2 regions of the Peribacillus sp. NPDC101481 genome follow, and region 2 is predicted to be linked to the other one. Evidence: riboswitches for the same ligand, from Rfam matches in the RefSeq annotation. Region 2 holds a riboswitch; the other holds the start of a gene.
The links. A riboswitch is a leader RNA that binds a small molecule or an ion and turns the genes downstream of it on or off. The one in region 2 is predicted to bind S-adenosylmethionine.

Region 1: linked by a shared signal. The riboswitch ahead of ACIROD_RS02445 (bifunctional homocysteine S-methyltransferase/methylenetetrahydrofolate reductase) and the one ahead of ACIROD_RS12410 (methionine biosynthesis PLP-dependent protein) in region 2 are both predicted to bind S-adenosylmethionine.

Annotation. Positions count from the first base shown of each region.
Region 1 covers NZ_JBIWNJ010000001.1:533,345-536,998, reverse strand. Annotated here, with positions in the region: gene ku (non-homologous end joining protein Ku) at 1-161, shown strand, start outside; gene ACIROD_RS02450 (MOSC domain-containing protein) at 666-1,316, shown strand; SAM riboswitch class I at 1,428-1,526, shown strand; gene ACIROD_RS02445 (bifunctional homocysteine S-methyltransferase/methylenetetrahydrofolate reductase) at 1,631-3,478, shown strand; gene metH (methionine synthase) at 3,471-3,654, shown strand, end outside.
Region 2 covers NZ_JBIWNJ010000002.1:504,260-507,913, reverse strand. Annotated here, with positions in the region: gene ACIROD_RS12425 (ABC transporter ATP-binding protein) at 1-68, shown strand, start outside; gene ACIROD_RS12420 (hypothetical protein) at 116-358, opposite strand; gene fumC (class II fumarate hydratase) at 464-1,846, opposite strand; SAM riboswitch class I at 2,174-2,287, shown strand; gene ACIROD_RS12410 (methionine biosynthesis PLP-dependent protein) at 2,374-3,486, shown strand; gene metC (cystathionine beta-lyase) at 3,483-3,654, shown strand, end outside.

The DNA of each region.
Region 1 (3,654 bases), on a different contig from region 2:
AGACGACGATTACAGCCAAAACAAAAGAACCAGTTTCCAACAATGTAACCGATTTAATGGAGGCATTACAGGCATCCATTGACCGTACGAAACATGATGAACCGGAAAAGAAAAAGACGACCCGAAAGAAAGCGGCACCAAAAAAAAAGAAACAAGCTTAAACAGGAAGCTGAGCGGAAGACATATGGTGTCGCTCGGCTTTTCTGCTTGTTTTAGCAAGGAATCAGGCCTCTTATAAGGGAATGAAAGTGACTTTACAGGGAGGTATTTGAATAGGGAATGAAAGTGAAAATAGGTAAGTGAATCACGATTTAAGGATTAGAATGGAACTAAAAGAAAATGATGGATGATAATGAAGGCAAAAAAATTCGCTCCCTAAAGAGCGACAATGAGGAATTCAATCGTGAAAATCAACATATAGGCGAACGGTTGTAGTTTTCGACTATATATTGTGTTCATATTCTACCATATTTAATTCTGAAATAGCAACAAAATTACTGAAACTAACCTATGGATTTTTCAGGAAATCAATGATATTTCGCCCATTTAACGGCTCATGTGGCTTTTTCACTTCATATATTTTTAAAAACTACTAATATAATGGATTTTTAGTATAATTTATACATATAGGATGATATAAATTAAATATGAATGGAAGATGCAAAATGGAAAATGGAAAAATCAAATCACTTCAGGCCGGAAAGCCGAAACATGAAAGTTTTTCGAATGTCGATATCTTTTCAGCCATGGATAAACAAGCACAGGATAATGTGAAAGTGACTAAATCAGGCATAATTGGTGATGGGGTAGGTAATGAAAAGTTCCATGGAGGTCCTGATCGGGCTTTGTGCTTTTACCCCTTTGAGCATTATTCATTATGGAATGAGAGATTCTCTAAAAAGCTGGATATCCCAGCATTCGGTGAAAATTTAACCGTAGCGGGGATGAGGGAAGAAACCACGTTTATCGGCGATATTTATCAAATAGGCGATGTGATTGTTCAAATTAACCAGGGGAGGATACCTTGTTCGACCATTTCCCACTTCAATCAAGAACCTAAGTTTTTGGAACTCGTGCTGAAAACGAGTTTCACTGGTTATTTTGCAAGAGTACTTCAAGAAGGAACGATAAATAAACAAAACGAGATCGTGCTAATAGATCGTTCGCAAGAAAAAATTTCAGTTCATTATGCAGCAGAGGTAATCCTTCATAAACGAGATGGGCTGGAAGGCGCCAAGGCTTTACTTACTCTGGACCCATTAGCGGAAGACTGGAAACAAAGAATCTTGAAGAGGGTTCAGGCTGCAAAAGATTGAATCATTTTTGCAAAAGTGAAAAAAATGTCGATCAGGTATTGAAATTGACAGATTATTAATGTAAATTAAATATAATCTAATTTTGAAATCTTGTGAAAATTATATAAATGGATCTTATCGAGAGAGGTGGAGGGACTGGCCCGAAGAAACCTCAGCAACCAGCTTAGGCAAAGGTGCTAAATCCAGCAAGCAGAGCTTGATAGATGAGGAGAATGTTTCAAAAAACCTTCTTCTTTGAGAAGGTTTTTTTTCCTTTTCTCTCATACTCATAAAATACGACAAAAACAGGACTGTTTTTGAGAGAGGGTGTAATGATGAATTTTCGTAAAGAAGTGAAAGAAAGAATGCTGGTTGGGGAAGGGGCAATGGGCACCTTATTGTACTCAAATGGCATCGATCAATGTTATGAGGAATTAAACTGCACGAATCCGGATCAAATAGAGTCTATCCATCGTGCCTATCTGGAAGCTGGTGCAGATATCCTTCAATCGAATACATACGGAGCCAATTTCAACAAATTGAAACGGTATGGACTTGAAGATGAAGTAAGCAGAATCAATCGCCAGGGAGTCATTCTTGCTAAAAAAGCGGCAAAAGGAAAGGCTTATGTCTTCGGTACCATAGGGGCACAACGGAGTATCAGAAAATCGGATTTAAGCATGGAAGAGATTAAACGGGGGTTTCGTGAACAGCTATACAGTCTGTTGATGGAAAATCCTGATGGGATTCTCTTGGAAACATTTTATGACCTGGAAGAGCTGGAAACCGTTCTGCAAATCGTAAAAAATGAAACTGGACTGCCGATCATCGCAAATGTCTCGATGCATGAACTGGGTAATCTCCAAAATGGAATCCATTTAAATGAAGCCTTTCAAAAACTCGAGCAATTGGGTGCCGATGTTGTTGGGGTGAATTGCCGTCTTGGTCCACATCATATGATCAGGGCCTTGGAAGAAGTGAGTTTGCCAAAGCAAGCATCGATTGCCATATACCCTAATGCCAGCCTCCCTGATTATGTGGATGGAAGGCTCGTCTATAAAGCCGTGCCGGAATATTTCGGTTCAAGTGCAGTGGAACTTCGTGAGCAAGGTGCCGCTATCATAGGCGGGTGCTGTGGAACGACGCCACTGCATATTCAAGCTGTAAAGAATGCGATCGGAAGTTTTGCTCCCGTAAAAGAGAAAGTTACGAAATCCCGTGAAATAGAAATAATTGAAGTGAACGAAAGAGAATTGGAACTTCCACTGTACGAAAAGGCCAAGACGGAAAGGACGATCCTGGTTGAACTTGATCCACCTAAAAAGCTGGGAATAGAGAGCTTCATGACCGGTGCAGAGGTTTTGAAAAAAGCAGGGGTCGATTCCATTACACTAGCGGATAATTCACTTGCCTCACCAAGGATATCGAATGATGCTCTGGCTAACCTACTGAAGAACCAATTGAATATTAATCCGATGGTGCACATAACATGCCGTGATCGAAATTTGATTGGCCTGCAATCACATTTAATGGGTCTGCAGACGGTGGGGCTGAATGAATTATTGATCATCACCGGAGATCCTTCAAAAATAGGGGACTTCCCGGGTGCCACTTCGGTTTATGATTTATCTTCCTTCGACCTTATAAGCATGGTCAAACAATTTAATGAAGGTCTTTCCTATTCCGGTCAAAGTCTGGGGCAACGGGCAAATTTTAAAATTGCGGCAGCGTTTAATCCGAATGTGAAATATTTGGATAAAGCAGTACTGAGAATGGAAAAGAAGATTTCCTGTGGTGCTCAATCCTTTTTGACACAGCCAATTTATTCGGTGGAGCAAATCGAAGAAGTACATGAAGCTACAAAACATTTAGAAACCCCGATTTTCATCGGTATCATGCCTTTGACAAGCACCCGGAACGCAGAATTCATCCATAATGAGATCCCAGGCATCAAATTGCCTGATAACGTAAGAAGGGCAATGGCTTTAGCGGGGGATGACCCTGTAAAGTCAAGGATTGAAGGGGTTAATATCGCGCGGGAACTGGTGGACGCGGCAAGGGAAAAATTCAAGGGCATATATTTAATCACTCCGTTCCTTCGCTATGAAATGACGGCGGAACTTACGAAATATATTAGAAAAGTCGATAGTAAACAGACATCAGAGGTGGCAGTACATGAATAAAAAAGCGATTCAAGTTCAGTTAAATTCCAAGATTCTCCTACTTGATGGGGCGATGGGAACCATGCTTCAAGCGGAGGATTTGACAGCAGATGATTTTGGCGGGGAACAATTCGAGGGCTGCAATGAATATTTATCACTGACGCAGCCGGAAATCATCCAATCCATTCATGAAAAAT
Region 2 (3,654 bases):
CTGAACATCGCATTTTAGTTGAAGAAGATGAACAGATGCAGGAAAGCATGAAGTTATCTGCCAATTAAACGTAAAAAGACCCATTCATAATGGGTCTTTTTACGTTTATTCAAATTCATTCCTGGACCAATACCACTTCATCATGTCCGCATTCCGGGCATTTCATGAGATGCGGGCATTGGCCTTTTTGAAGGGATTGAGGGTATCCGTCGTTTTCTTTAAGTATGTCGATATCCATATAAGCACTGTAATCATCCGCGTAGTCCATGAATTTCCCTTTATCCTCAAGATCACTGCCGCATTCCGGGCATTTCACATGAATTTTTCTCAGACCGTTGCAAAGCGGGCATATAGACATTGTTTTTCCTCCTGTTCCCGATACTTATGATTTCAGTATTTGTAGATTCCATTATTTTAACACATGGAAACACCCTCCCTAATACCAGAGGGAGGGCACTACTAATTATTTATTAACCATGTTAGCAGGATCGACCCATGCTTTGAATTCATCTTCCGTCAGGAACTCCAATTTCAACGCCGCTTCTTTTAACGTAGAGTTGTCCTTGAATGCCGTTTTGGCGATCTTGGCTGCTTTTTCATAACCGATATGCGGGTTCAATGCTGTTACCAACATAAGGGAACGTTCTACATTTTCTTTGATTTTATCTTCATTTGCAGTGATGCCCACCGCACAATTGTCGTTGAATGAATGAATGCCTTCCGTCAATAATTTGACCGTCTGCAGGAAGTTATAGATGATGACTGGTTTGAATACATTCAATTCAAAGTTACCTTGACTTGCTGCAAAGCCAATTGTAGCATCGTTACCAACGATTTGTGTTGCAATCATGGTAAGCGCTTCACTTTGTGTTGGATTGACTTTACCTGGCATGATGGAGCTGCCCGGTTCGTTTTCCGGAATGGCTATTTCGCCGATTCCGCTTCTTGGTCCACTTGCAAGCCATCTGACATCGTTCGCAATTTTCATTAAATCCGCCGCCAATGCTTTCAAAGCACCGTGTGCGTAGACTATTTCGTTATGGCTAGTCAATGCATGGAACTTATTATCAGATGTGACAAAAGGGTATCCTGTATCTGCTGCAATTTGTTTGGCAGAGAGTCCCGGGAATTCTTTTTTTGTATTGATTCCGGTTCCTACAGCCGTTCCGCCTAGAGCAAGGTTCAATAATTTTTGGCTGCTTTCTTCAATCATCGCTAGATCTTTATCGAGCATCGCTTTCCAACCGGAAATTTCTTGTCCTAATGTTAATGGAGTAGCATCTTGAAGATGTGTCCGGCCAATTTTCACGACATCCCAAAATTCTTTTTCTTTTGTATCGAATGTATCACGAAGGGCTTTGATGGCAGGGACCAATTTTTCAGCGACTTCCATAAAGGCTGCAATATGCATGGCGGTCGGGAAAGTATCATTTGAGCTTTGCGCCTTGTTAACATCATCATTCGGGTGAAGGGTTTCAGATTCACCATTTTCTTTTAACCATTCATTCCCTTTGTTAGCGACCACTTCGTTCACGTTCATATTACTTTGCGTGCCGCTTCCCGTTTGCCAAACTACAAGCGGGAAATGTTCATCAAGCGTACCTTCAAGGATTTCCCCGCAAATCTTGACGATGGCATTCTTTTTAACTTCGGAAAGATCACCAAGATCATAGTTCACCTTTGCCGCAGCTTGTTTAACGTATGCAAATGCACGAACTAATTCAATCGGCATTTTTTCGTTACCTATTTTGAAATTGTTACGGCTTCTCTCAGTTTGTGCTCCCCAATATTTATCAGCAGGAACTTTCACTTCACCCATCGTATCTCGTTCGATTCTGTATTCCATGTGTTCTCCTCCTATGTTTGCACTATTCATTGAACACCTTTTGCATATGAAATGAATAATGTCGGATTATTCTTCTCTCCATACATTGTACAAACTTTATTATTTTAAAGCAAAAATATCCCGCTGACCCTTTCCATTTTTTCTGAAAAATCCAAGTTCCATTCATGTTTATATGAAAATTCAATTATTCTTTTTAGACACATAAAGTGTAGACACCGCTAGGCTCCAATTGACCTGGTCATGAACATCAAAGCATTATCACTCCCAAAATGTCCTTGACAGCATTTTGTATATATAGTAAATTCAAAAGAAATTGAATAATCTAAACTCTTATCGAGAGAGGTAGAGGGAATGGCCCGATGACACCTCAGCAACCTTCATTTGTTTCAAACCAATGAAAAGGTGCTAATTCCACAAGTTTGTGAACTTGGAAGATAAGAAGAATGACTCGTCCCTACTTAATCAAAGTCTTCTTCTTAAAGAAGACTTTTTTTTATTTTATATAACTCAAAGGAGCAGTGAAAACCATGTACAAATCTGAAACATATCTTGCTCAATTAGGAAATCGCAGCGAAACGGCGACAGGAACAGTCAATCCGCCGGTATACTTTTCAACAGCTTTTCGTCACGAAGGAATTGGCCAATCGACGGGATTCGACTACACAAGGACTGGTAACCCTACACGCCAGCTATTGGAGCGATCCATCGCCGATCTGGAAAAAGGAGACCAAGGTTATGCCTGCAGTTCAGGAATGGCCGCCATCTCCACTATTCTCGCCCTTTTTAAATCCGGGGATGCATGGATTGTCAGCGAAGATCTTTATGGCGGTACATATCGTCTGTTAGAACAAGGTTTTAAAAAATGGGGATTGCAGTGTGACTATGTAAACACTTGTTGTTTGGAGGATATCGAAAAAGCCATCACTCCTCACACGAAAGCCATCTTCATCGAAACTCCCACTAACCCCCTTATGCAGCAAACGGACATTAGCGCCGTTGCGGCATTGGCCAAACGATATAATTTATTGTTAATCGTTGATAACACTTTTTACACGCCTCTTATTCAACAACCCATCGTGCTTGGAGCGGATATTGTGATTCATAGTGCAACCAAGTATCTCGGTGGTCATAATGATGTGCTCGCGGGACTGATCGTTGCTAGCGGCGCTGAATTATGTGATGCACTTGCCTTCCATCATAATGGTACTGGAGCTGTCTTGAGCCCATTTGATTCTTGGCTGTTGATGCGCGGAATGAAAACCCTGGCATTACGGATGGAGCGTCATGAAAAGAATGCCAAGATACTTGTAGATTACTTATCGGAGCATGATTGTGTCACTGATGTATTGTATCCCGGCAGAGGCGGCATGATTTCTTTCCGCATCATTGATGAAGCGGCGGTCAACCCATTTTTACAATCGCTCTCATTAATTTCCTTTGCAGAAAGCCTTGGAGGGGTTGAAAGCTTCATCACCTATCCTGCCACACAAACACATGCCGATATACCGCTTGAAGTCAGAACGGCAAATGGGGTTTGTAATCGCCTGCTTCGCTTCTCCGTTGGCATCGAGGATAGCGATGATTTGATTGGCGACCTGCAGCAAGCATTCGCACATGTAAAAAGGGAGGCACTACGATGACAGGTCATGATTTTAGCTTTGAAACGAAATTACTTCATAATCAACATAAATTCGATCCGGCAACGGGCGGTGTGAGCGTCCCCATTCAGCATGCATCGACGTTCCATCAATCGGATATCGATCAATTCGGCAAATATGACTACAGCAGAAGCGGGAACCCAACTCGCG